DNA from 2 places in the Bradyrhizobium sp. WCU1 genome. Region 1 is predicted to be linked to the other one. Evidence: riboswitches for the same ligand, from Rfam matches in the RefSeq annotation. Region 1 holds a riboswitch; the other holds the start of a gene.

Region 1 (14,385 bases):
AGTCCGCGCGCTTTGCCTGCGGCCAGCAGGAAAGCGCGGGAAATGTCGAGGAATTCGGGCACGTCGAGCAGGAAAGCATCGTGTCCCCTGTCGGTCTCGATCTCGGCGAACGACACCCGCGCGCTCGACGCGTTCAGCGCGTGCACCAGCGCGCGCGATTCCGAGGTCGGAAACAGCCAGTCGCTGGTGAACGACACCACGCAGAACCGGGTCTTGATGCCGGCGAACGCCTTCGCCAGCACGCCGTTATGGTCGGCCGCGATATCGAAATAGTCCATTGCACGCGTCAGATAGAGATAGGAGTTGGCGTCGAAGCGCTCGACAAAGGACGAGCCCTGGTAGCGCAGGTAGCTCTCGACCTGGAAGTCCGCGTCGAACGAGAAGGTCGGCAGCTCGCGGTCCTGCATCCGCCGCCCGAACTTGCGATGCAGCGCCGCGTCCGAGAGATAGGTGATGTGCGCGGCCATCCGGGCCACCGCCAGGCCGCGATGCGGATGGGTGTCCTCGTCGACATAGCGGCCGCCGCGCCAGTCCGGATCGGCCATCACGGCCTGGCGGCCGAGCTCGTGGAACGCGATGTTCTGCGCCGAGTGACGGGTCGAGCAGGCGATCGCGAGCGTCGCGAACACGCGCTCCGGATAGGCCGCGGTCCATTGCAGCACCTGCATGCCGCCCATCGAGCCGCCGACCACGCAGAACAGCGTCGTGATGCCGAGCCGGTCGATCAGCATCGCCTGCGCGCGCACCATGTCGGGGATGGTGATGATCGGGAAATCGAGCCCCCACACTTTGCCGGTCGCGGGGTTGAGCGACGCAGGGCCCGTCGAGCCCATGCAGCCGCCGATCACGTTGGAGCAGATGATGAAGTATTTCTCGGGATCGATCGGCCTGCCGGCGCCGACCATGGTGTCCCACCAGCCGGGCTTGCCGGTGACGGGATGGGTGTTGTTGACGTGCTGATCGCCGGTCAGCGCATGGCAGATCAGGATCGCATTGGACTTGTCGGCATTGAGCTCGCCATAGGTCTGATAGGCGATCTGGAACGGTGCGAGATCGATGCCGCAGTCGAGCCTCAGCGGCTGATCCATGCCGAACTTCGCCACCAATGACGACGGATGATCGGCCTCATGGGCGCGATCATCGCTCTGGGTTTGCGGGCTCGGTATCGGACGCACGTTGCTCATCTAGGCGACCCTGCCCTCGCGCGGGAGGGCCTCAGCGGACCTCAGGCCATAAAAAACCCGGCCTGAACAAAGGTTCGGCCGGGAGCTGACTGTCCCCGGCCTGTTTAGCGAGTTGTTTAACGTGGCTGCAAGCCGGCCGGCTCAAATGACCACGGAGTAGCCGAAACCTAGTCCCGAGGTCTCCCGACGTCAAGCCAGCCGCATCGCCGGCTGATTGGTTAACCGATTGCGCAACGCACGGCTGCGACGTTTCTCTTTGCTTTCGGTGGCCGTCTTTCCTAATCAGGAGCCCTGTCTGACGCGGCATCGGGCCGCTCGGACGACAAGGTTTGAGAGCATGTCCAACCCACCCCCGTCGCCGCCTACGCTGCAGGAGCTGCGCAAGGAGATCGATGCGATCGACGAACAGGTTCACCGCCTGCTGATGGCGCGCGGCGACATCATCGACCGCCTGATCCAGGTCAAGAAGACCCAGGAGGTGGGCTCGGCGTTCCGTCCGGCGCGCGAGGCCAGCATGATGCGCGAGCTGGTGCAGCGCCATCGCGGCATCCTGCCGCTCGACACCATCGAGGGCATCTGGCGGGTCATCATCTCGACCTTCACCTATGTGCAGGCGCCATTCGCCGTGCATGCCGATGTCTCCGTCGGCGAGCAGGCGATGCGCGACTCGGCGCGGTTTCACTTCGGCTTCGTGGTGCCCTACGTCTCGCATTTCAGCGCCCAGGCCGCGGTCGAGGCGGCGGCGAAATCGAAGGGCGATCTCGCGCTGGTCTCCGCGATCGCGAGCCGCACGCCGTGGTGGAATGCGCTGGAGGCCGATGGCGCGCCGAAGATCATCGCGCGGCTGCCGTTCCTCGAACGCGCCGACCATCCCGCCGCGCTGCCGGTGTTCCTGATCTCGCGGGTCGCCGACGACGCCATGGTGACGGAGGTGCAGACCTGGAGCGTGCGCGTCTCCGGCTGGAACGCCGACGTCGCCCGCGCGCTGGCGCCGCTCGCCGAGATCGTGGCGGTCCCCGACACCGCCTTCGACGGCGCGGCGCTGCTGGTCTCGGTCGCCGGGCAAGGCCCTGAGAGCAAGGGTTTCGAGGCCATCAAGCTCGCCTTGATCAAGGCCGGCGCCTCGGTGCGCTCTTCGGCCCTCGTCGGCAGCCACGCAACGCGCTATACGGTGCCCTCTAACGGATCGGCCAAGAGCTAGATTAAGCATCGGCCCGTCCGCCCATCGGAGTAGATGATGTCCCGCCCTGTGCCGAACCCCGGCATTCTCGATATTGCGCCCTACACACCCGGCAAGAGCCCGGTGCCGGAACCGGGCCGCAAGGTGTTCAAGCTGTCCGCCAACGAGACGCCGTTCGGGCCGTCGCCGCAGGCGATCGCGGCCTACAAGGCCGCGGCTGACCATCTCGAGGACTATCCGGAGGGCACCTCGCGTGTGCTGCGCGAGGCGATCGGCCGCGCCTACGGCCTCGATCCCGACCGCATCATCTGCGGCGCCGGCTCCGACGAGATCCTCAATCTGCTGGCGCACACCTATCTCGCGCCCGGCGACGAGGCGATCTCGACCACCCACGGCTTCCTGGTCTACCCGATCGCCACCATGGCGAACGGCGCCAGGAACGTGATCGCGGCCGAAAGCAATTTCACCGCCGATGTCGACGCCATCCTCAAGGTGGTGACGCCGCGCACAAAACTGGTCTGGCTCGCCAACCCGAACAATCCGACCGGCACCTACATCCCGTTCGACGAGGTCAAGCGGCTCCGTGCCGCCTTGCCCTCAAATGTGCTGCTGGTGCTCGACGCGGCTTACGCCGACTACGTCTCGCGCAACGACTACGAGCTCGGCATCGAGCTGGTCGCGACCACCGACAACACGGTGGTGACGCACACCTTCTCCAAGATCCACGGCCTCGCCGCGCTGCGGGTCGGCTGGATGTTCGGCCCGGCGCATATCGTCGATGCCTGCAACCGGATCCGCGGCCCGTTCAACGTCACGACCCCTGCGATGCTGGCGGCGGTGGCGGCGATCGAGGACACTGCGCACGTGCAGATGTCGCGGACCCACACCGAACAATGGCGCAACTGGCTGACCGAGGAGATCGGCAAGCTCGGCCTCAAGGTGACGCCGAGCGTCGCCAATTTCGTGCTGATCCACTTCCCGACCGACAAGGGCAGGACCGCCGCCGAAGCCGACGCCTATCTGACGCGACGCGGCCTCGTGCTGCGCGCGCTCAACAATTACAAGCTGCCGCATGCGCTGCGCATGACCATTGGCACCGAGGAAGCCAACCGCCTCGTGGTCGAGGGGCTGCGCGACTTCCTGGCCGGAACCGGAAAGTGACGACGTGACCACGGCTCCGCTTTTCAACCGCATCGCGCTGATCGGCTTCGGGCTGATCGGCGGCTCGATTGCGCGCGGCGCGCGCGCGCAGGGCCTCGTCGGCGAGATCGTGACCACCGCGCGCTCGGAGAAGACGCGCGCGCGGGTCGCCGAGCTCGGCATCGTCGACCGCGTCGTCGCAACCAATGTCGAGGCCGTCAGGGATGCCGATCTCGTCATCCTCTGCATCCCCGTCGGCGCCTGCGGCCCGGTCGCGGCCGAGATCGCCGCTCATCTCAAGCCCGGCGCCATCGTCTCCGACGTCGGCTCGGTGAAGGGCGCCGTCGTCAAGGACATGGCGCCGCATCTGCCTGAAGGCGTGCATTTCGTCCCCGCGCATCCGGTCGCCGGCACCGAGAACTCCGGTCCGGATTCCGGCTTCGCCGAGCTGTTCATCAACCGCTGGTGCATCCTGACGCCGCCGGAAGGCGCCGATCCCGCCGCGACCGACCGGCTGCGCGCGTTCTGGGCCGCGCTCGGCGCCAAGGTCGAGATCATGACGCCGGATCATCATGACCTCGTGCTCGCGATCACCAGCCATCTGCCGCATCTGATCGCCTACACCATCGTCGGCACCGCCGACGAGCTGGCGCAGGTGACGGAATCCGAGGTCATCAAGTTCTCCGCCGGCGGTTTCCGCGACTTCACCCGCATCGCGGCCTCGGACCCGACGATGTGGCGCGACGTGTTCCTCGCCAACAAGGACGCCGTGCTCGAGATGCTCGGCACCTTCACCGAGGATCTGTCGAAGCTGACCCGCGCGATCCGCCGCGGCGACGGCGAAGCGCTGTTCGACCACTTCACCCGTACCCGCGCCATCCGCCGCGGCATCGTCGAGACCGGCCAGGACTCCGCCGCGCCCGACTTCGGCCGTCCGCACGCGAATTTGCAGAAGTAGCAGTCGGGCACGCAGCTTTCCCCACATCGTCGTCCTGACGAAAGCCAGGACCCATAACCACCGCATTTGCTTGCGAACGGGGATCGTGGTCCCAGCGTCGCACAACAATTGCGATTTGGGGTAATGGGTCTCGGCCTTCGCCGGGACGACGATGAGGATGGTTCTCGATTCAAGATATCAAACACACGGCGTCGTCGCAGCACCGTAGGATGGGTAGAGCGCAGCGAAACCCATCATTGGCGCAGCGAGTGTGATCGATGGGTTTCGCTGCGCTCTACCCATCCTACAATTCCGAACGACTTACGCCGGCGGCAGGCCGAGCGATTGCGCGGCCTCCATCCAGACCGGCAATTCGCGCTGATAGAGCGCATTGCTGTCCTTGAAGCCGATTGCGGGCTCGAGCACGAAGGTCGCGAGCACCTCCTTCACCCTCGGATCGTTGTTGGCGGCGACGCAGAGCTCGGCGAGCCGATCGACGATCGGCTGCGGCGTCGCCTTCGGCAAGGCCCAGCCGGAGAAGCCGCTCACGGTGAAGAATTTCGATGTCGTGCCCTGTTCGGGCAGCGTCTTGATCTCGGGGATCGCATCAACCTTCTTCGCGTGCACGGCGAAGACGACGCCGCGGCCACTTTGCAGCACGGTCTGCGCCGCGGTGTAGCTGCCCATCGCAACATCGAGCGTGCCTTCCGCCAAGCCCGTCCACATCGGCGCTTCACCGCGATAATGGATCGGCTCGATGTTGAGGCCGTATTGCTTGTTGAGCTCGTTGATCGTCATGTGCGGGGCGGAGCCCGCGCTGTAGGTGCCGAAGTTCACCTTGCCGCTGCTGCGCGCATACGCGACGAATTCCGCGAGCGTCTTGACGCCGAGTTTCGGGCTCGCGACCAGCAGCAACCCGCCGCCCGGAATGACGCTGACCAAGGTCAGATCCTTGTCCATGTCGTAGCCGGGGTTCTTCATCATCGCCCGGTTCATCACATAGGTAGTCGAGATCGAGCACAGGATAGTGTGCCCGTCGGGCGCTGAGCGCGCGACTTCCGCGGCGCCGATCGAACCGGACGCGCCGGCCTTGTTCTCGATGACGACGGTTTGCCCGACCTGCCTCGCGATGAACTCGCCGAAGGCGCGCGCCAGGAGGTCGGTCTGTCCGCCGGCCGGGTAGCTGCAGATCATGCGGATCTGCCGCGACGGCCACGCGCCCTGCGCCGAGGCCCCGCGCGACAGCCAAGGCATCGCGGCCGCCGCAGCACCGGCCGTGATGAGGTGACGGCGGCTAATCTTCGCTGGCATTCTGGTTCCTCCCCGATTTTTCGGTGAGGGTATCGTATCGGCGGGTCGCAGCTACGGGACAGATTGGCGCAGCAGGGCACGCTCACCGTCGCAACCGTTGATCCCGGATCGGCCCCGCCGACATCGCGGCAACCTTCTGCGTTGGCCGCCGGCGACCGAGCAGGCCGGCGGTTGCCAGCATGACAATGCCGCCGAACCACCACGAGCCGATCACGAACTCCCAGGCCCGCGGCGGAATCTCGTCGAAGATGATGCCGTAGACCGACACCAGCGCAGCCAGCGCGGCGAGGAAGATGCCGCCAGCGCTCATGAGCTCGACGGCATCGATGCGCCCGGTGGCGCGCATCGGCGGCCGCGGAACATCGATGCCGAGATAGAAGCCGACGGCACCGATCACGATCGTCGTCGCGATGAAGGCCAGCGTACCGAAGAATGCGATGTGCCCCCTCGCGAGCTGGGCGGCAACGAAGGTGCCGCCCATGGCGCCGGCCATCGCCAGGCCGGTTCGCTGCAGCACATGCGCGGCGCGGCTGACCATCAGCAACTCGCGAGCGATCATGGCCCTCTCCTTTCTGCTCACGATCCTCATGTGCGGTCTCCTTTGACGGCCCTGCGCGCGCTCTCCGTTGCTACGGCGAGAACGGGTAGTAGCGGATCTGCGACATGATGATGTGGTCGTCGGTCCTCGGCGCGCCGCCGACACCTGCGAAGGCGAAGCGCTGGTTGTAGGAGTACTGGATGCCGGCCTTGATCGCCCCGTAATCGCCCTTGAAGATCGTGTCATAGAAGCCGGCGGTGTATTGCCTGACCTCCGAGGTGTTGCCGTTGCAGGTCGCGGCCGGCGAGTTCTCGATGTTGCAGCCGAGATTGTTGTAGAGCGGATTGCCGTAGCCGAACGGCACCGTGCCGACATTGGAGAACGTCGGCTTGGTCTTCTCGAGGCCGGCATAGGCGTAGAGATCGAGCGACGGCGTCGTGTGCCAGACCGTGCCGAGCAGGAATGCGGTGATCGGCAGCGGCTGGATCGTGCCGTCCTGGCGCACCGTGGCGTCCGGGAACGGCGCCGCGGTGAAGCGGCCGAGCGCGCCGTGCGACGCGGAGCCTTGCAGCTCCAAGAGCTTCGGCACGATCTCCGCCGAGAAATGCCCGCCGAAGCTCACCGTGCTGACGTCGTGATTGGCGAAGTTGAAGCGATCGTAGAAGTCGCGGTACATCGCCCAGCCCTCGACATGCAGCTTGTAAGCGCCGAGCCGCGGATCCCAGGCGCCCTTCACGGTGAAGTCAGGCACGTGATTGAGGCTGACATTATTGGCGTTGTTGAAGAAGCTGCCGCCCGGCCCGGTGAGGTTGACCAGCAGGTTCGGATTGAGCACGCCCTGCGGCCCGACCGCGGGCGTGCCGACCAGCGGCGCGTTGCCGCCGAAGAACGAGGTCTGCGGATTTTCCGCCGAGACGGCGAGCTTGAATTCGGGCCCGATATCCTGCCAGACGCGGATGCCGGGCTGCCGCGCCGCGAGGAAGCCGGGCACCGATTCGAAATCGATCACGCCGGGCGCATCGACGCCACGCGGATCGATACCCGCCTTGCTCGGCGCGTTCAGCGACCAGCTCTGACCGGCAAGGACGTGCAAGCCGAGATCGCTGCGGCTGATCTCGACACTGGCCTGCCGCAGCCGGGGGTTGAAGGAGTTGGTCGCGACCGAATTCGCCGTCTGTGCGGCTCCCTCGAGATCCAGTTCGCCATAGCCGGCGACGCGGGTGTTGGCGAACACCTCGGCTTCCGCAAGCACCGAGAAACGGGTTTGCCGCGCCGAGAAGCGCGACTCGCCGGTGTTGAAATTCTTGCTCTGCGGGAACGGAATGAAGGCGTAGACCGAGCCCGTGTCGGAAGCAAGATTGCGGGTGCGGTAGATGCCGGTGAGATCGACCCAGCCGCCGAAGGTGAAGGTCACGCCCTTGTAGCAGAGCTTGCCCGATGCGCAGGGATCGAACGGCACCGGCGCCTTGGCCGCCATCCTCGTGTCTTGCATCGCGCTCTGTCGTGCTGCCAGCGCCTCCTCCTTGCGGGCCTGCACTTCCATCTTCTGTTCGAGCTGCCTGAGACGTGCCTTCAGGGCCCGCAGCTCGGACGCATCGTCTTCCGCCAACACTGGACCTGTCGACAGCAGCATGCTGCCGAGCAGAATTCCCCCGAGAATTCGCATCGCTTCCTCCACACGAGGTTGTTTCCTCAGGCGAGAGAGAGCGGTACTCGGGGAATGATATTCGCGGCGGCCCGCAAGATTGCGGTCACGTTTTTCTCATCGCGGCCGCGGGAATAGATTGCCGTGATGGACGATATCGCGCGCGAGGGTTTAATGAATCGTGGGGTGGATCAGCGAAGCGCAATGCGCCGCACAGCCGGCGCTGAAGGACGGCGGATGACGCGTTGCGGCAAATCCGCCCTGCGAAGCGGCAAGGCCGACGTCGCGCCTTGGCGTGAGTTTTTCTCGCGCTATGCGCGAGTTTTTACCGGATTGTCCGGCTCGGATTTTGGCGGTACGTCCATGTCGCGGTCAGGCGATCAACAGGGGCACACAACATGGCGGACGGCACGAACATTCGGACTGGCCAGTGCCATTGCGGCACCGTGCGCTTCGAGGTGGCGCTCAGCGACGGCTTCAACTCGATCCGCCGCTGCACCTGCTCCTACTGCCGCATGCGCGGCGCCGTCGTCGCCATGGCCGAGATGGGCGGGATCAGATTCCTGCAAGGCGAGGACGCGCTGACAAGCTACCGCTTCCATACCGGATCGGCGCAGCACTTCTTCTGTTCCCGCTGCGGAATCTACACCCATCACCAACGGCGGTCCGACCAGAACCTCTATGCCGTCAACGTGGCCTGCCTGGACGGGGTCAGCCCGTTCGATTTCCCTGACGTGCCGGTCATGGATGGCGTCAATCACACCAACGACACCGGCAAGCCGACGCGTCGCGCCGGCACGCTCCGCTTCATCCCGGCCGACTGAGCACGCTGCTCAGAACAGCGGCGGGATCTGCGCGACCTTCAGCGGGCCCAGAAACACCGCGCCGTCGGCGAAGCGGAGCGGGAAGCTGCGCGCTTTCTTGCCTTCGAGCGTGGCCTCGGTGCCGAGCGAATTGATGCCGGCGGAGATGCCGGCATTGGCGTTCTGCTTGATCACCTTGCCGAGGCCGGGGATCGCGCGATCCAGCGCGCCGAACAGATTGCTGAGGTCCTGGCTCTTTACGCCAGGCGCGACGCGATCGAGCGTTGCCTGCGGCACGCCGTCCTCCAGCATCTTGTCGATGCCGAGCGCGGGAATGACACGCTCGAGGCCGGCGACCGTCATCTGCAACTCGCCCTCGATGCGGCCTTGCGCGTTGAGGCGCAGTGTGCCGGCCGCGACCGACAGCACGTCGCCCTGTTCGATCCGCGACTGCTGGATCTCGACGCTGCCGCCGGCGGCCTGGATCTCGCGGAAACGATCCGGCCACGGCTTCGGCGAGAAATCCTTCAGCCCGTTCAGGCGCGCATGGATGTCGGCGTTGAACGGCTGGGTGAGCAGCGGATGCACCTCCTGCAAGGTACCGCCGGCAATCTGCAACACGGCCTCGATCGCGGGGTTATCCGGCGCCGAACCCTCGACCTGGCGGCCATGCAGCTCGATGTGATTGACGCGCATCAGCGGCGTCGGCGCGGCACCGCCGGTGCGATCGATGGCGAGATCGTCGAACACCAGCGAGGCGCGCTGCGGCACCGCCGGCAGGCCGACCACGCTGGCGCGTCCGAGGCGCCAGTCGACCGACAGCGTCGGCTGCGCGTTGCGCTCGGCGACCGTGGCCGGGCCCTTGAACTCCGCGATCACGAGTTTGGGATCGTAGATCTGCGCCACGACCAGAATCTCGGCCAGCCGCGCCACGAACGACATCTGCGGCGAGGCGGTCTGCGACACCAGCATCACGCTCGGCTGCTCGCAGCGGATCTCGAGCCGGAACGGGTAACCCGCCACCGAGCGCCTGTCGCAATCATAGACCCGGCCGGCTTTCGCCTCCTGCGCGCGCCAGGCATCGGCCTGCACGCCGACCTGCGAGGCGGCGAAGAACCAGAAACCGCTCCACAGCACCGCGGCGATCAGGACCGCGACGGGGACGGCATAGAGGCCGAAGCGCGAGCGGCGGCGGGGAGCAGAGGTCGAATCGGACATGCGGCGTCCTTTGGAGCGCGAATTTGTCAAAATCTAAGCGGCAGCAGGCCGCGGGCAAGCCTTACGCAACCTTCGCGCAACCCTCCCGCAACCCTTGGAAACATCACGGAATCTGCTTCGCTTCGACGGCCCGTTCTGCTAGCCCATCTGCGCGATGTCAGCAAATCCTCCCCATTCCGAAACCGACGGCGACCTCTGGGTGTTCGGCTACGGCTCGTTGATGTGGAAGCCGGGCTTCGAGTTCCTGGAGCAGGTGCCGGCGCGGCTGATCGGCGAGCATCGCGCGCTCTGCGTCTATTCGTTCGACCATCGCGGCACGCCGGAGAAGCCAGGCCTGGTGCTCGGGCTCGACCGCGGCGGCGCCTGCCGCGGCATCGCGTTCCGCGTCGCCGCCCGCCTGCGCCACGACACCATCGCCTATTTGCGAGCGCGCGAGCAGACCACCAATGTCTACCGCGAGGTGATGCGCTCGGTGTGGCTGGAGAACGCGGCACGCGATCGGGTCTCGGCGCTGGCCTACGTGGTCGATCGCGGCCATGTGCAATATGCCGGGCGGCTGTCGCTGGCCGAGCAGCAGCGCCTGGTGCTGCAGGGCTATGGCCGCTCCGGCAACAACCGCGACTATGTGCTCTCGACCGTCGCCGCGATCGAGAAGCAGGGCCTGCGCGACGCGCAGCTGCACCAGCTCGCGGCGATGCTGCACGACGCAGGCCCGCTGCATCGGGATGCGCGTGCGGCGGATGACGTGGATCCGAACTGAGGCGCGGCCGGACGGCGATATCGCTGCATCAGGCTGATCTCGTAGGATGGGTGGAGCGCAGCGATACCCATCAACCGCATCCACGCAATGAGGCGATGGGTATCGCCTCGCTCCATCCATCCTACGCAAATCGTCCGCGCGCCCCCTCTCCATCAGCTGCCTCGATCGGGCTTTGTAAACGGCTTGTTGCCAGATCGCGCTTTTTCGGTCCGCGGCACTGCGCATCCGACACATCGCGGCTTCTCTAAGGCAGCGCGCTGTGACATTTAGGCTTTTGCATCGCGGCGCGGACGGATAGAAGCTCATCCGCGAACATCGACACTGATGCAATGAACCTCTCCGCCCCCTTCATCCGCCGGCCGGTCGGCACCACGCTGCTGTCTCTCGGACTGGTGGTGGCGGGCGTCATTGCGTTCTTCAAGCTGCCGGTGTCGCCGCTGCCCGACGTCGACATCCCGACCATCATGGTGCAGGCGACCCTGCCTGGCGCGAGCCCGGCCGACGTCGCCGCCACCGTGGCGAGCCCTCTGGAACGCCATCTCGGCCAGATCGCCAGCGTCACCGAAATGACCTCGACGTCCTCGCTCGGCTCCGCGCGCATCACGCTGCAATTCGACATCGACCGCGACATCAACGGCGCCGCGCGCGACGTGCAGGCCGCGATCAACGCGGCGCGGGCTGACCTGCCGACCAACCTTCGCGCCAACCCGACCTACCGCAAGTTCAACCCGGCCTCGGCGCCGATCCTGATCTACACTTTGACCTCGGACACCCTGACACCGGCCGAGCTCTATGACGCCGCCTCGACCGTGCTGGCGCAGAAGCTGTCGCAGGTCGAGGGCGTCGGCGAAGTCTCGGTCGGCGGCGGCTCGCTGCCCGCGGTGCGCGTCGAGCTGATCCCGCCGGCGCTCTACAAATACGGCATCGGGCTCGAGGACGTCCGCGCCGCGCTGTCGAGCGCCAATGCGCACAGCCCGAAGGGCGGCATCGACGTCGGCGACCAGCGCTACCAGATCTACGCCAACGACCAGGCGCGGAAGGCCGCCGACTACAAGCCGCTGGTCGTCGCCTACCGCAACGGCGCAGCGGTGCGGCTGACCGACGTCGGCGACGTCATCGACTCCGTGGAGAATGCGCGCACGCTCGGCCTCGCCAACGGCAAGCCGGCCGTTGTGATGATCGTGTACCGGCAGCCCGGCGCCAACATCATCAAGATGGTCGACCTTGTGAAGGGGCTGATGCCGCAGCTGAAGGCCTCGGTCTCGCCCGCGATCGACCTCACGCTCGCGGTCGACCGCTCGAAGACGATCCGGGCCTCGCTGCATGACGTCGAGATCACGCTGCTGATCGCGGTCGCTTTGGTGATCCTGGTCGTGTTCGCCTTCCTGCGCAATGCGCGGGCGACGCTGGTGCCTGTGGTGGCGGTCGGCGTGTCGCTGATCGCGACCTTCGCCATGATGTATCTGCTCGGCTACACACTCGACATCTTCTCGCTGATGGCGCTGACGGTGGCGACCGGCTTCGTGGTCGACGACGCCATCGTGGTGCTGGAAAACATTACCCGCCACATGGATGCCGGACTGTCGCGGCTGGAGGCGACCCTGGTCGGCACCCGCGAGGTCGGCTTCACCGTGCTGTCGATGAGCGTGTCGCTGATCGCGGTGTTCGTACCGATCCTGCTGATGGGCGGCCTGGTCGGCCGCCTGTTCCGCGAATTCGCCATGACGATCACGATCGCGATCGTGATCTCGCTGGTGGTCTCGCTGACCACGACGCCGATGATGTGCGCCGTGCTGCTGCGCAAGGAAGAGGAAGGCCAGCCGCACGGCCGGATCTACCGCATCAACGAACGCGTGTTCGAGCTGATGCTGGGCGGCTACCGCGCGACGCTCGGCCTCGCGCTGCGCCACCCGCTGCTGGTGATGCTGATCCTCGGTTCGACGCTCTATCTGAACTTCCACCTCTATCGGGTCGTGCCAAAGGGCTTCGTGCCGCAGCAGGATACCGGGCTCCTGATCGGCTCGATCCAGGCCGACCAGAGCACCTCGTTCCAGCTGATGCAGCAGAAGCTGACCCAGTTCATCGACATCGTGAAGGCCGATCCGGCGGTCGATACCGCGGTCGGCTTCACCGGCGGCGGCGGCGTCGGACCGGGCGGCACCAACACCGGCACCGTGTTCGCCTCGCTGAAGCCGATGGACGAGCGCAGGCTGCGCGCCGACAAGGTGATCGAGCGGCTGCGCGAGCCGTTGGCAAGCGTGGCCGGCGCCACCCTGTTCTTGCAATCGATCGGCGATCTCGGCGCCGGCGGGCGCTCCGGCAACGCCGCGTATCAGTACACGCTGAAGGGCTCGACCTTCGAGGAATTGAACGAGTGGACGCCGAAGCTCGTCGCCGCGCTGCAGAAGGAGCCGACGCTCGCCGACGTCAACAGCGATCAGCAGAACCGGGCGTTGCAGGCCAACCTCGTGATCGATCGCGACGCCGCCTCGCGGCTCGGGATCACCGTCAGCCAGCTCGACAACACGCTCTATGATGCGTTCGGACAGCGCCAGGTCTCGACCATCTTCGTCGCGCGCAACCAGTATCACGTGATCATGGAGGTCGCGCCGCGCTTCTCGCAGGACCCGCAGACCCTGAAGGAGGTCTATATCTCGACCTCGGGCGGGTCGGCGACCGGCACCCAGAGCACCAATGCGGTGGCCGGAACGGTCGCCTCCTCGTCGCAGAAGAGCTCGCTCAATTCGATCGCCGCCAATGTGGTGCGCAACCAGGCCACCAACTCGATCGGCGCCACCGGCAAGGGCGTCGCCTCGACCGGAACCGCGGTCTCGACTAACGCCGAGACCATGATCCCGCTGTCGAGCGTCGCGCGCTTCGAGCATGGCGAGACGCCGCTCGCGGTCAATCACCAGGACCTGCTGGTCGCCAGCACCGTCTCCTTCAACCTGCCGCCCGGCGTCTCGCTGAGCACGGCGACCACCACGATCGAGAATGCGATGCACGCGATCAACATGCCGGCCAGCATTTCCGGCGGGTTTGCGGGCTCCGCGAAGGTCTTTCAGCAGGCGCTGGCGAACGAGCTGTTCCTGATTCTCGCAGCGCTCGCGACGATCTACATCTCGCTCGGCATGCTCTATGAGAGCTACGTCCACCCGCTGACCATCCTCTCCACCTTGACCTCGGCCGGCGTCGGCGCGGTGGCGGCCTTGATGGTGTCGCACACCGATTTCGACATCATCGGCATGATCGGGGTGATCCTCCTGGTCGGCATCGTGAAGAAGAATGCGATCATGATGATCGACTTCGCGCTCGACGCCGAGCGCCAGCGCGGGCTGTCGTCGCGCGACGCGATCTACGAGGCCTGCCTGATGCGCTTCCGCCCGATCATGATGACGACGCTCGCCGCGCTGTTCGGCGCGGTGCCGCTGATGATCGGGCTCGGCGAAGGCAGCGAGCTGCGCCAGCCGCTTGGCATCGCGATCTTCGGCGGCCTGATCCTGAGCCAGATCCTGACGCTCTACACCACGCCGGTGGTCTATCTCTATCTCGACCGCGCGCGGCTCTGGACCCAGCGGCGCCGGGCGGCACGCCGTGCCCGCCGCGCGGCGACAAGCGCCGCCAGTCGTTGACAGACCCGCACCGAGCTTGCCGCGCCGCACGCGCGAC
Region 2 (14,385 bases), 1.7 Mb from region 1:
TGATGCACGCATGACGGCGGCACATCAGGCCATTCGGCTCGAACTCCCAATTCTCGTTGCCATACGACCTGAACCAGTTTCCACTGTCATCGTGCCATTCATAAGCGAACCGCACCGCAATCCGGTCACCCGTGTAGGCCCACAACTCTTTTATCAGGCGATAGTCGAGTTCGCGGGCCCACTTTCGAGTCAGGAACGCCTGAATTTGATCGCGACCCTCGACGAACTCGGAACGGTTTCGCCAGCGGCTATCTGGCGTATACGCCAGCGATACCCGGGCAGGATCGCGGCTATTCCACCCGTCCTCGGCAAGTCGGACCTTCAGCGCAGCGCCTTCAGTGGTCGTAAAGGGCGGCACGGGCGGACGTTCGGCTTCCATTGCCAATCTCCTGTTGTGGCGAGCTCTGTTTCGTAAGCTGGAGAGGACCCGAGCCGACGGCGAAGTCGTCGGCTCGGGAGACACCGGTCAGGCGGCCTTGAGATCGTTCGCTTGCACGACAGGGAAATCGATATCGGTCTTGGCGACCTCGTTGACGAAATTAGTGAAGACGTTCTCCACAACGAGGGCGACAATTTCGAGCACTTGAGCATCGCTGTACCCGGCCTTGCGAACCGCAGCGATATCTTCGTCGCCGACGTGGCCGCGCGTTTCGGCGACCTTCGCCGCGAAGCGGACGGCGGCATCCGCCTTCGGATCGCCGGAAGTTCCCTTCCGGTTGAGGGCGATCTCTTCAGCGCTGATCTTGGCCAGATTCAGTCCGAGGTAAGTGTGAGCCGACAGACAATAGTCGCAGCCGTTCACCTGGGCCACGGCGAGCGCGATGCGCTCGCGAGTCTTGACATCCAGACTCTTCGCAAGAGTTCCGCTGAGGCCGGCTAAGGCCGTGAGCGCCACCGGGCTGCTGGAGACCACCCGAAACAGGTTGGGTACGACGCCGAGCTGCGCGTTGACGGCAGCGAGGATCGGCTTGGAGGCTGCTGGCGCATCGTCCAGCGCGGGAATGGGAAGGCGGGCCATGATGATCTCCATCGTTGGTTGAACGGTAACAGGCCGGTTGGGTCGGCTGACCACGGACATAGGTCCTTCCAGTAGGAATGATAATGCTGTAATTTCGAGAGGCATTGTCTTGGTGAGTGAGATAATCAATTGGATCGTTTGGAGGCGATGACGGTCCTCGTGGCCGTGGTGGACAACGGAGGCTTCACCGCGGCGGCGCGTGCGTTGGGTCTGCCTCTTCCCACCGTCAGTCGAAAGCTGGCAGAGCTGGAATCGCATCTTGGCACTCGGCTGCTGAACAGGTCGACGCGACGGATCGCGCTGACCGACGCGGGGCAGGACTACCTGTCTGCTTGCAAGCGCATCCTCGAGGAGATCGGGGACGCCGAGCGAAAGGTTGCCGGCGAATACGTCGCTCCGAAGGGGGAGTTGGTCATATCCGCGCCCATCGTGTTTGGCAGGCTCCATGTGATCCCTGTCATCAGCGAGTTTCTGGCGAAACATCCTGATATCGACATCCGGATCGTCCTGTCCGACCGGAACGCTCATCTGCTCGACGACGACATCGATCTGGCCGTGCGGATCGGCCGACTGCGCGACAGCTCCATGGTTGCAACGCAAGTGGGGATGGTGCGCCAGATCACTTGCGGAAGTCCAAACTACTTTGCGGCGAACGGAATTCCGAAAGTGCCGCGCGACCTTCAAAAACTTTCTGTCATTACCTTCGAGGCGCTGAATTCAGGGACGTCGTGGTCCTATGGAGGCAAGAAGAGCGAAGCGCTGCCAGTCCGCTCGCGCCTGTCCGTCAATACCGCAGAAGCCGCGATCGATGCGGCGATTGCGGGCACGGGCGTGACCCGAGTGCTGTGCTATCAGGCCGCGCAAGCGGTCGCTGGCGGCAAGTTACAGGTCGTGCTCAGCTCCTTTGAGCCTGCGCCGGTGCCGGTGAGCATCATCTACGCAAGTCAAAATATGCTTCCGCTGAAGATGCGCAGCTTCATCGATTTTGCGGCTCCGCGGCTTCGCGCAAGGCTTTCTCAACTCGCTGATCGCGCCAAGGCGTAAGCCGGACAGGCCGCTGCCTTGGCTGGCCCCAGAGCGATCTCTCGGCGTTTGCCCTGCGGAATATCGCTACACGCGAAAATGCTTGGAGAGCTTCAGGCCCTGCGCCTGATAGTTCGAGCCGATGCGCTGGCCGTAGAGCGCATCGGGACGCTCCAGCATGCGTTCATAGACGAGGCGGCCGACGATCTGGCCGTGCTCGAGAATGAACGGCACCTCGCGCGAGCGCACTTCGAGCACGGCGCGCGCGCCCTTGCCGCCGGCGCCGGCATAGCCGAAGCCGGGATCGAAGAAGCCGGCATAGTGGACGCGGAATTCGCCGACCAAGGGATCGAACGGCACCATCTCCGCGGCGTAGTCCGGCGGCACCTGCACGGCTTCCTTGGACGCAAGGATGTAGAATTCGCCGGGATCGAGGATCAGGCTGCCGTCAGGGCGCGCCTTGATCGGCTCCCAGAACTCCTCGACGGCATAGCCGCCGCGGCGATCGACATCGACCACGCCGGTGTGGCGCTTGGCGCGATAGCCAACGAAGCCGCCCGAGTTTTCGCCGGAGAGATCGACCGAGAGCGCGACACCATGGGTGAGATCGGCATTGTCGGCATCGACCAGCCGCTCGGCGGCATGCAGCTCGTCCAGCTCGTCGGCGGTCAAGGTCGCCTCGCCGATCCGGAAGCGGACCTGGCTGAGCCGCGAGCCCTCCCGCAGCAGCACCGGAAACGTCTTCGGTGAGATCTCGGCATAGAGCGGGCCGTGATAACCGGCACCGATCATGTCGAAGCGGCGCGTGCCGTCGGCGATCACGCGGGTGAAGACGTCGAGCCGTCCGGTCGAGCTCTTCGGGTTGGCCGCGGCCACGATCTCCGGCGGCAGCGCCAGGCTCTCCAGCAGCGGCACGATGTAGACGCAATTGGTCTCCAGCACGGCGCCGTCGGAGAGATCGATCTCGTGCAGCTTGAGCTGGTCGATCCGCTCGGCGACGGTGGCATCGGGCCCCGGCAGGAAGCTGGCGCGGACCCGGTAGGCGATGTCGCCGAGGCGGAGATCAAGGCTTGCCGGCTGGATCTGGCTCTCGACAAAGTCGTAGGCGGGCAGAATGAGGCCAGCCTCCGCCATCTCCGCGATCATGCGGTCGGGCAGGATTCCGTTGGATTCATCTTCCAGCGTGAACGACACGGCGCGGTCCCTCGGCGATCCCTCGAGATGGCCCAAAATCAACCTCTGACGGGCCACCAAGCCCCCATATATGGGCTTTTACGGGTTATCCGATGACCGTCTTGACGGAAAGGGCGCGAGGGAATATCAGCTGCACTTATCCCGTGGTGATTTGAGCCGGCCGGCTTGCAGCCACGTTAAATAAGTCGCTAAACAGGCCGGGGACAGTGTGATCCCGGTCTGTGGAGGTTGCTCCAGGCCGGTTTTTTTGTGGCCATTTTCGCCAGGAAATGGCCACCTCGGAGGTCACATGTCTGAATCTGAAGGTACCGCCCGCTTCCGTCCCGAAACCCGCCTGGTCCATGGCGGCACGCTGCGCTCGCAATTCGGGGAGACGTCGGAAGGGCTGTTTCTCACCCAGGGTTACGTCTACGACACCGCTGAGCAATGCGAGGCGCGCTTCAAGGGCCAGGATCCCGGCTTCATCTATTCGCGCTATTCCAACCCGACGATTGCGATGTTCGAGCGCCGCATGATCGAGCTCGAGGGCGCGGAAGCCGCGCGCTCGACCGCGACCGGCATGGCCGCGGTGACCACCGCGATCCTCGCGCCCCTGAAGGCCGGCGACCACGTGGTGGCATCGAAGGCGCTGTTCGGCTCCTGCCTCTACGTGGTGCAGGACCTGCTGCCGCGCTACGGCATCGAGACGACGCTGGTCGACGGGCTTGACCTCGACCAATGGCAGCGCGCGTTGCGGCCGAACACCAAGACCTTCTTCCTGGAGAGCCCGACCAACCCGACGCTCGACGTGCTCGATATCGGCGCGATCGCCAAGATCGCCCACAGCGGCGGCGCCCGGCTGATCGTCGACAACGTGTTCGCGACGCCGATCTGGCAGAGCCCGCTGTCGCTCGGCGCCGACGTCGTGGTCTATTCCGCGACCAAGCATATCGACGGCCAGGGCCGCTGCCTCGGCGGCATCATCCTGTCGTCGGAAGCCTTCATCGCCGAGCACATCCACAATTTCATGCGCCAGACCGGCCCGTCGCTATCGCCGTTCAACGCCTGGGTGCTGCTGAAGGGACTGGAGACGCTCGGCGTCCGCGTCCGCGCGCAGACCGAGAACGCGGCGAAGATCGCCGAGGCGCTGGCGAGCCATCCGAAGGTCACCCGGCTGGTCTATCCCGGCCGCGCGGATCATCCGCAGGCCGCGACGGTGAAGAAGCAGATGGGCGCCGGCTCGACGCTGGTCGGCTTCGAGGTCAAGGACGGCAAGGCCGGCGCGTTCCGCTGTCTCAACGCGCTGAAGATCTCGCGCATCTCCAACAATCTCGGCGACGCCAAGAGCCTGGTCACGCATCCCGCCACCACGACGCATCAGCGCCTGGCGCCGGAAGCGCGCGCCGAACTCGGCATTAGCGAGGGTTTTATTCGCTTCTCGGCCGGGCTCGAGCATCCCGACGATCTGATCGAGGATTTCCAGCGCGCGCTGGAGCAGGTCTAAACTTGGATCGGAAGCGGAGGCTCACCTCTCCCTCGGGAGAGGTCGGCGCGTAGCGCCGGGTGAGGGCTTACGGTCCCTCGTGAGAGTTGCGGCCCCTCACCCGATTTGCTTCGCAAATCGACCTCTCCCCAATGGGGAGAGGTGAAGCGAGCGTGCGGCTAAAGCGATTCAATCATCATGCGTTACGTCGCCGCCGTCGTAACACCGCCGTCGACCACGATGGTCTGGCCGGTCATGAAGGTCGAGGCGTCGGAGGCGAGATAGGCCACCGCGCCCGCGATCTCGTCGGGCTCGCCAATGCGGCGGAGCGGCGTCGACGCGGTGCGACGCTTCAGATTGTCCGGATCCTCCCACAGCGCGCGGGCGAAATCGGTCTTCACCAGGCCCGGCGCGACGCAATTGACGCGCACGCCCTTCGGGCCCCATTCGCCGGCGAGGCTGCGGCACAGCGCGAAGTCGGCCGCCTTGGAGATGCCGTAGGCGCCGATCACGGTCGAGCCGCGCAAGCCGCCGATCGACGAGATGATGATGACCGAGCCCTTGCCGCGTTCGGCCATCTGCGGGATCGCCAGCGCGGAGAGCCAGATGTTGCTCTTGACGTTGGAGCCCATGATCTTGTCGAAGGCCTCATCGGTGATGTCGAGCAGCGGGCCGTAATACGGATTCACCGCGGCGTTGCAGACCAGGATGTCGATCTTGCCGTAATGCTTGATGGTGCCGGAGACCAGCGCCTCGACCTCCGCGCGGCGCGCGATGTTGCAGGGGATCACGAGGGCATCACCGCCGGCCTTCTTGATGCCGTCGGCGACGACCTCGCAGGCATCCGCCTTGCGCGAGGAGATCACGACCTTGGCACCGAGTTTTGCGAGCAGCTCCGCCGAGGCGCGGCCGATGCCGCGGCTCGAGCCGGTGACGACCGCGACCTGACCGGTGAGATCGAACGGGGTGTTCTTCATTGTTGTTGCCTCCCGGATCGGCCGTCATTCCGGGGCTCGCGAAGCGAGAACCCGGAATCCATTGGGCCGCATGATTTGTCGTGGAATGGATTCCGGGTTCGCCGCGTTGCGGCGCCCCGGAATGACGTTTGTGCGATCAGGCCAACAGCCCGCCGCCCTCACTGACGCGACGGAGGTGGTAGTCGGTGTCGCCGAGCGTGTTCTCGATCATGGTCAGCCGCTTGAAGTAGTGGCCGATCTTGGCTTCCATGGTCATGCCGATGCCGCCGTGCAGCTGGATCGACTGCTGGCCGACGAACTTCAGCGACTTGCCGACCTGCACCTTGGCGGCCGCGACCGCCGACGAACGCTCCTTGGCATCGCTGAAGTCCGACGCCATGGTCGCGAACATCGACATGCTGCGGGCCTGCTCCAGCGCCACGAACATGTCGGCGGCGCGGTGCTGCAGGCTCTGGAACGAGCCGATCGCGACGCCGAACTGCTTGCGGGTCTTGATGTACTCGACGGTGTCCTTCAGCGACTGGTCCATCGCGCCGACCGCCTCCGCGCACAGCGCAATGCGGGCCTCATCGGCGACACGCTCGATCAGCGGCAGGCCGTTCTCGGGATCGCCGATCGCAGCATCCGCACCGACTTCGACATTGGTGAAGGTGATGTCGGCCGCGTGCAGGCCGTCCTGGGTCGGATAGCCTTTTTTGGTGATGCCCTTGGCATCCGCCGGGACCAGGAACACGCCGATGCCGGCCTTGTCGCGCTGGCCGCCCTTGGTGCGCGCAGTGACGATCAGCGTGTCGGCGTTCTCGCCGTTGAGCACGACGAACTTCTCGCCGTCGATCACCCAGCCGTCGCCCTTCTTCTTCGCCGTGGTCACGACGTCGAACAGGTCGTAGCGCGAGTTCTTCTCGAGCTGGGCAAAGCCGAAGGTCTTGCTGCCGTCGATGATGCCCGGGATGTACTTGGCCTTCTGCTCGGCCGAGCCGCCATGGCGCAGGAAGCCGCCGGCGACGACGACGGTCGCGAGATAGGGCTCGACCACCAGCGCCTTGCCGAGCGCTTCCATCACGATCATGGTCTCGACCGCACCGGCGCCGAAGCCGCCGTCGGTCTCGGCGAAGGGCAGACCCAGCAGGCCCTGCTCGGCGAGCTTGCCCCAGAGCGCTTTGCTCCAGCCGCCCTTCTCCTTCATGTACTTCTTGCGCGCATCGAAGTCGTAGGCATCCGCCAGCAACCCGTCGACGCTTTCCTTGAGAAGCCGCTGCTCCTCGGACAGATCAAAATCCATGTTCGTTCCCTTAACTAACTGATCGTTGTTCAAGCCGGGGTCTCTTCACCTCGCCCCGCTTGCGGGGAGAGGTCGGATCGCATCGTCAGATGCGATCCGGGTGAGGGGGTACAGGTCTCTCGGCATTCCCTGCACGGAGAGAGGCCCCTCACCCCAACCCTCTCCCCGCAAGAGCGGGGCGAGGGAGAAGAGAAATCAAAGCCCCAGCACCGCCTTGCTGATGATGTTGCGCTGGATCTCGTTGGAGCCGCCGTAGATCGAAACCTTGCGGTTGTTGAAGTAGCTCGGCGCGATCTGCGCGGTCCAATCCATGCTCTCGTTCGAACCGGCATCGCCGTGCTCGTCATAGGGCGCGGCGAACGGGCCGATGATCTCCATCAGCAACTCGGTGGTGGTCTGCTGGATTTCGGAGCCCTTGATCTTGAGCACCGAGGATGCCGGATTGGGCTTGCCCTTGCCGTGCTTGCCCTCGTCGGCGACGACGCGGAGCTGGGTCAGCTCGAGCGCCTTCAGCTCGATCTCGCAGGCGGTGAGCTTCTCGCGGAACGCCGGATCCTCGATCACAGGACGGCCGCCGGACTCGACCTTGGAGGCCAGCGCGCGGATGCGACGCAGCCGCTCCTTCGAGACGCCGACCCGGGCGATGCCGGTGCGCTCATTGCCGAGCAGGAATTTGGCGTAATCCCAGCCCTTGTTCTCCTCGCCGATCAGGTTCTCGTAGGGAACCTCGACGTCGTCGAAGAACACCTCGTTGACCTCGTGGCCGCCGTCGATGGTCTGGATCGGACGCACGGTGACGCCCTTCGACTTCATGCTGAACACGATGAAGGAGATGCCCATCTGCTTCTTCGCGTTCTTGTCGGTGCGGCAGAGACAGAAGATCATGTCGGCGTGCTGGGCGAGCGTGGTCCAGGTCTTCTGGCCGTTGATGATCCACTTGTCGCCACGGCGCTCGGCCGTGGTCTTCAGTGAAGCGAGGTCCGAACCCGAGCCCGGCTCCGAGAAGCCCTGGCACCACCAGTCGTCGACATTGGCGATGCGCGGCAAATATTCCTTCTTCTGCTTCTCATTGCCGAAGGTGTAGATGACAGGGCCGACCATGCTGACGCCGAAGGCGAGCGGCTGCGGCGCGGGATAGGACTGCAGTTCCTCGTTGAAGATGTAGTGCTGCACGGTGGTCCAGCCGGTGCCGCCAAATTCCTTCGGCCAGTGGGTGACGCCCCAGCCCTTCTTGTTGAGGATGCGCCACCAGGTGACCATCTCGTCCTTCGACAGATGACGGCCTTCCTGCAGCTTGCGCCTTGTCTCCGGCGGCACGTTGTTCTTGAAGAACTCCCGTACCTCCTCGCGAAACGCTATCTCTTCCTTGGTGAAAGCGAGATCCATCGGATCCTCCTTATTGAACGACTGATTTGGCTTGCGATGTCTTGGGCTGTTGCTGGCGCAATTCGTGACGCGACAGTTTTCCAACCGGGGTGCGCGGCAGTTCGGCGACGAATTCGACCGCCGCCGGCAATTCGTGCTTGCCCAACTTGCCGGTGAGGAAGGCGCGCAACTCGTCGATCGTGAACGCTTTCTCGCCGTCGCGCAGCTTGATGAAGGCTTTGGCCGCTTCGCCGCGGTAATCGTCGGGAATGCCGATCACGATCACCTCCTGCACGGCAGGATGGGTGTAGATCGCCTGCTCGATCATCTGCGGATAGACGTTGAAGCCGCCGGAGATGATCATGTCCTTCTTGCGGTCGACCAGATAGAAATAGCCGTCGGCGTCCATGTAGCCGATGTCGCCGGTGAGGAAGCGGTCGCCGACGAAAGCCTCCGCGGTCTCCGCTGGCCTGTTCCAGTAGCCCTTGGTGACGTTCGGGCCGCGGATGCGGATTTCGCCGACCTCGCCGACCGGCATCACCTTCGTGGAATCCTCCAGCGACACCACGTCCATCTCGATGCCGGGCAGCATCAGCCCGATCGAGCCCGGCTTCTCCGGTCCTTCCTTGGGATGGCCGGTGCCGGGCGAGCAGGTCTCGGTCATGCCCCAGCCGCTCTTCAGCTTCATGCCGACGCGGCGCTCGAATATCTTGGCGACCTCGACCGGCAGCGGCGCGCCGCCGGAGCCCGCGACCACCAGCGAGGAGAGATCGCGCTTGTCGAGATCAGGCAGCGAGGCGATCGCGATCCACATCGTCGGCACGCCGGGAAACACCGTCGCGCGCTTGACCTCGATGTCCCGCATCACGGCCTCGACGTCGAAGCGCTGATGCAGCGAGATCAGATGGCCGCGCCGGATCACTGACAGCAGCACGACGGTCAGCGCATAGATGTGAAACAGCGGCAGCACGCAGATCACGCGCTCAATCGCATTGCGTTCGAGCCGCCCGGGCCTGCCCCAGACGTCGTAGATCGACACCGCCGCGGTGAGATTGCCGTGGCTGAGCATGGCGCCCTTCGGCAGGCCGGTGGTGCCGCCGGTATATTGCAGCAGCGCGACGTCCTCGACATCGACCGCGGGCCATTGCGACGGCTTGGTCACGCCCTCGATGAACTGGCGGTGCGTGATGATCTTGGGATTGTCGGGCAGCGCGGTCTGCTGTGTGCCGACCTTGCCCCAATTGTCGTCCTCGCAGACGATCAGACGATCGAGCAGGCCTTTGTCGAGAAACTTCAGCGCGGTCGGCAACAGCGCCGAGAGATTGCTGGTAACCAGCACGCGCGCACCGGAATCGGAGAGCTTGTGCGACAGCGCGATCTCGCCGTCGAGCGGCGACAGATGCACGATTCGGGCGCCGGCCTTCAGCGCGCCGAAGAAATTGATCGGATGATCGGGCGAATTGCCGAGGAACAGCGCGACCGAGGTGCCCTTGCCGTAGCCGGCCCGCAAGAAGGCGGCGGCGGCGGTCTCGACCAGGGACTCAAGTTCGCTATAGCTGATCTGCCGGTCGCGGAATTCGAGCACCGGGCGCACACCGAACTCGGCGGCAGCGTTGGAGAGCAGGTCGGGCAGCGTGCCGCGCGTGATCTCGTCGCTCCACTTCACGCCAGAAGGATAATATTGTTCGCCGGGATAGGTCATGAAAGGTCTTGCATCTGTGAGGTGACCCCGCTGCGCGGGCTCCCCTCCCCCTTGCGGGGAGGGGTTGGGGGAAGGGGTACCACACGGGCAGTCCCGACGCGGCTACCCCTCTCCCTAACCCTCCCCCGCAAGGGGGGAGGGAACCCTACCAGCGAGTCCTTGGCCAGAAAGCGGATCACGCCGCCTTCGACGCGGCGGCGAGCGAGGCGAAGGTCTTGCCTTCGTCCGCAAGCTTCCTGAGCAGCGGCGCCGGCTCGAGCGAGGGATCGTTGGTCTCCTTGGCATAGAACGCCAGGCGATCGGCGATGTGCTTGAGGCCGACGCTGTCGGCCCAAAACATCGGGCCGCCGCGATAGATCGGCCAGCCATAGCCATAGAGCCAGACCACGTCGATGTCGGACGGACGCGCCGCGATGCCTTCGGCGAGGATCTTCGCGCCCTCGTTGATCATCGGGTACATCATCCGTTCGAGGATCTCGTCGTCGGTGACGACGCGCTTCTTGCGGCCGAGGCGCGCCAGCGTCTCGTCGATCAGCTTCTCGACCTCCGGATCGGGCAGCGCCGCGCGCGAGCCCGGCTCGTACTTGTAGTAGCCCTTGCCGGTCTTCTGGCCGAACCGGCCGGCCTCGCACAGCGCGTCGGCAATCTCCGACTTGATGCCGCGATCCTTGCGCGAGCGCCAGCCGATATCGAGGCCGGCGAGATCGCCCATCGCGAACGGGCCCATCGGCATGCCGAACTTGGTGACGACGGCGTCGACCTGCTGCGGCAGCGCGCCTTCGAACAACAGCTTCTCGGACTGCTTGCCGCGCTGCGCCAGCATGCGGTTGCCGACGAAGCCGTCGCAGACGCCGACCACGGCCGGCACCTTGGCGATCTTGCGGGCGATCGACACCGCGGTCACCAGCGCGTCCGGCGCGGTCTTGTCGGCGCGGACGATCTCGCACAGCTTCATGACGTTGGCCGGCGAGAAGAAGTGCATGCCGAGCACGTCCTGCGGCCGCTTGGTCGACTGCGCGATCTCGTCGATGTTGAGATAGGAGGTGTTGGAGGCCAGCACCGCGCCCGGCTTGGCGTACTGATCGAGCTTGCCGAACACTTCCTTCTTGACCGCCATGGTCTCGAACACGGCCTCGATCACGAGGTCGGCGTCGCCGACGTTCTCGATGCCGACGACACCGTTGATCAGCGCCATGCGCTTGGCGGGCGCATCCGCCGGGATGCCGCCACGCGCGGCGGTCGCCTCGTAGTTCTTCTGCATGATGCCCATGCCGCGCTTGAGCTGCTCCTCGCCGGTCTCGATCAGGGTGACCGGGATGCCGGCATTGGCGAACGACATCGCGATGCCGCCACCCATGGTGCCGGCGCCGAGGATGGCGACGCGCGCCACGTTGCGGCCCTTGGTGCCTTCGGGGACACCGGAGATCTTGGCGGCTTCGCGCTCGGCGAAGAACGCGTAGCGCTGCGCCTTGGACTGCTCGCCGTTCATCAGCTTGAGGAAGCCCTCGCGCTCCTTCTTCAGACCTTCCTCGAACGGCAGGTCGATCGCGGCGCCCACGGCGTCGGCAGCGGCGAACGGCGCCTCGAGGCCGCGCGACTTCTTGGTCAACGCAGCGACCGCATTGGTGAAGATCGAGCGGTCGGCCTTGGCCGCGGCAAGCTTGGAGTCGTCATCGCGCAGCTTGCGCAGCGGACGCTTCTCGGCGACCACCTTGCGCGCAAATGCCTCACCACCCGAGGCCGGACCTTCCACGATCTCCTCGATCAGGCCGGCCTTGAGCGCCGCATCGGCGCTGATCGGATCGCCGCCGACGATCATCTTGACCGCAAGCTCCGGGCCGACCGCGCGCGGCAGGCGCTGGGTGCCGCCGGCGCCCGGCAGCAGGCCGAGCTTCACCTCGGGCAGGCCGAGCTTGGCGTCCTTGGTGGCGACGCGATAGTGGCAGGCCAGCGCGACCTCGAGGCCGCCGCCGAGCGCGGTGCCGTGGATCGCGGCAACGATCGGCTTCGGCGAGCTTTCCATCAGGCTCAGCACTTCGGCGAGGCCGGGCGGCTTCGGCGGCTTGCCGAATTCGGTGATGTCGGCGCCGGCGATGAAGGTACGGCCGCCGCAGGTCAGCACGATGCCCTGGACCTGCGCGTCATCGATCGCAGCCTTGACGCAATCGAAGATGCCACCGCGCACCGCGGCGCTGAGCGCATTCACCGGCGGACTGTTAACCGTGACGACGGCAATATTGTCATGACGTTCGAGCTTGACGACTTCACTCACCGGGACTCTCCCTGGATGCTTGTTCTTGAACTTGCGTTGAGTAGCTGAACGACTTGCGTCGAGCCGCTGCGATTAGACCAATTTCGCACTGCGAAATTTAATTCCACATCTTGACACGGAGGGTTATTTTGAAGCACGAGCCTTGTCAACGAGCATGACAAGGGCAGGACAAGGATCGGCATGAAGCGCGCCAGCAAGAAAGCAGCGACCGATCGCAATTTCGTCGTCGCGCTTTCCCGCGGACTGGACGTCCTGCGCGCATTTCAACCCAATGACGGCCTGCTCGGCAATCAGGAGATTGCTGCCCGCACCAAGTTACCGAAGCCAACCATCTCCCGGCTGACCTACACGCTGACCAAGCTGGGATACCTTACACCTGTACCGAAATTCGAGAAGTATCAGCTCGCGCCGTCGGCGATGGCGCTCGGCTACGCCGCGCTCGCCAATCTCGGCGTTCGGCATTTGTCCGAACCCTATCGAGAAGAAGTGATGCGCGCGACCGGCGGCGCCGTCGCCGTCGGCGGCCGCGACCGTCACAGCATGATCTATTTCGGCCAGAGCCGAAACGGCCTGGCGCTCGGCGTGCAACTCGACGTCGGCTCGCGGGTGCCGATCGCAACCACCGCGATGGGACGTGCCTATATTTGGGCATTGCCACCCGACGATCGTGCGGCATTATTGCGCGAGCTGCGGGATCACTATGGCAGCCGCTGGGCCAAGATGCGTGACGGCATCGAGCGTTCCGGCGAGACGGTGGCGAAGCACGGCTTCACCATGTCGACCGGCGACTGGCAGAACGACGTCGCCGCGGTCGGCGTTGCATTGAGATTGAACGACGGAACCGGTCCTTACGCCTTCAATTGCGGCGCGCCGGCATTCCGCTTCACGGAAGACAGATTGCTCAACGACATTGGACCTCGTCTTGTCGCGATGGTAAGGAACATCGAGCAGGCGCTCGGTGGAATGGCGCCGCAATCCAAAAAAGAAGAACGCAAAAAGACCAGAGTAGGAGGGAAAGTTGCACGTTTGGCCGAGGGGATCAGATAGCCTCCATCACGTCCAGCGAAACGCATCGCAGGACCGCTCGCACCGCTCGAAGACGGCGGGCGAGACGAGATGACGCAGGCACAGCTCGCGCAGGGGAATGATCCCTTGCTCGCGGTTCGCGACGTCAGCGTCGTGTTCGGCGGCATCATCGCACTGAATGGCGTGTCGTTCGACATGCGCCATGGGCAGATCCTCGGACTGATCGGGCCGAACGGCGCCGGCAAGACGACGCTGTTCAATTGCCTGTCGCGGCTCTATCAGCCGTCGTCCGGCGACATCCTGATGGAAGGCAAGAGCATCCTGTCGCGGCCGCCGCACCGGATCGCCGAGATCGGCATCGGCCGCACCTTCCAGAACGTCGCGCTGTTTCCCAACCTATCCGTGATCGACAATGTGCGCGTCGGCGCGCATGCGCGCACCTCGAGCGACATCGTCAGCGACTCGCTGCGCCTTGCCTGGGTCCGCCGCGGCGAGAACGACATGAACAAGAAGGTGCACGACATCCTGGGCTATCTCGATCTCGAGAGCGTCGCCCACACCGTGGTCTCGGGACTGCCGTTCGGCACCCAGAAGCGCGTCGAACTGGCGCGCGCTTTGGCCGCAGACCCCAAGATCCTGCTGCTCGACGAGCCGGCCGGCGGCCTCAATCACGAGGAAGTCTACGTGCTCGGCGATCTGATCCGCAAAATCCGCGATGACCGTAAAATTACGGTGTTGCTGGTCGAGCATCACATGGGTCTCGTGATGTCGATCGCCGACCACGTCGTCGCGCTCAATTTCGGCCGCAAGCTGGCCGAAGGCACGCCGGCCCAGGTCCAGGCCGACCCCGACGTCATCAAGGCCTATCTGGGGAGCAAGGACCAATGACCACGATGCTCAACGTCAAGGACCTGCGCGCCTATTACGGCCAGGTCCAGGCCCTGCACGGCCTCAGCTTCTCGCTCAACGAGGGTTCGCTGACCACGCTGCTCGGCGCCAACGGCGCCGGCAAGACCACCACGCTGCGGGCGATCTGCAACATGGTGCGCTCGACCGGCGCGATC

The links. A riboswitch is a leader RNA that binds a small molecule or an ion and turns the genes downstream of it on or off. The one in region 1 is predicted to bind S-adenosylmethionine.
Region 2: another riboswitch for S-adenosylmethionine. It lies ahead of ACTUWL_RS12650 (O-succinylhomoserine sulfhydrylase); the one in region 1 lies ahead of metX (homoserine O-acetyltransferase MetX).

The regions. Positions count from the first base shown of each region.
Region 1 is NZ_CM130280.1:4,448,519-4,462,903, reverse strand. It holds gene metX (homoserine O-acetyltransferase MetX) at 1-1,184, opposite strand, end outside; SAM riboswitch at 1,268-1,347, opposite strand; gene ACTUWL_RS20610 (chorismate mutase) at 1,522-2,385, shown strand; gene hisC (histidinol-phosphate transaminase) at 2,422-3,525, shown strand; gene ACTUWL_RS20600 (prephenate/arogenate dehydrogenase family protein) at 3,530-4,462, shown strand; gene ACTUWL_RS20595 (Bug family tripartite tricarboxylate transporter substrate binding protein) at 4,763-5,752, opposite strand; gene ACTUWL_RS20590 (hypothetical protein) at 5,835-6,311, opposite strand; gene ACTUWL_RS20585 (hypothetical protein) at 6,382-7,956, opposite strand; gene ACTUWL_RS20580 (GFA family protein) at 8,334-8,759, shown strand; gene ACTUWL_RS20575 (DUF2125 domain-containing protein) at 8,769-9,956, opposite strand; gene ACTUWL_RS20570 (gamma-glutamylcyclotransferase) at 10,111-10,716, shown strand; gene ACTUWL_RS20565 (efflux RND transporter permease subunit) at 11,046-14,348, shown strand.
Region 2 is NZ_CM130280.1:2,723,030-2,737,414, forward strand. It holds gene ACTUWL_RS12630 (nuclear transport factor 2 family protein) at 1-379, opposite strand, end outside; gene ACTUWL_RS12635 (carboxymuconolactone decarboxylase family protein) at 467-1,018, opposite strand; gene ACTUWL_RS12640 (LysR family transcriptional regulator) at 1,148-2,062, shown strand; gene ACTUWL_RS12645 (2'-deoxycytidine 5'-triphosphate deaminase) at 2,129-3,187, opposite strand; SAM riboswitch at 3,369-3,448, shown strand; gene ACTUWL_RS12650 (O-succinylhomoserine sulfhydrylase) at 3,525-4,718, shown strand; gene ACTUWL_RS12655 (SDR family NAD(P)-dependent oxidoreductase) at 4,901-5,674, opposite strand; gene pimD (pimeloyl-CoA dehydrogenase small subunit) at 5,811-6,956, opposite strand; gene pimC (pimeloyl-CoA dehydrogenase large subunit) at 7,152-8,342, opposite strand; gene pimA (dicarboxylate--CoA ligase PimA) at 8,353-10,023, opposite strand; gene ACTUWL_RS12675 (3-hydroxyacyl-CoA dehydrogenase NAD-binding domain-containing protein) at 10,199-12,295, opposite strand; gene ACTUWL_RS12680 (IclR family transcriptional regulator) at 12,476-13,342, shown strand; gene ACTUWL_RS12685 (ABC transporter ATP-binding protein) at 13,412-14,209, shown strand; gene ACTUWL_RS12690 (ABC transporter ATP-binding protein) at 14,206-14,385, shown strand, end outside.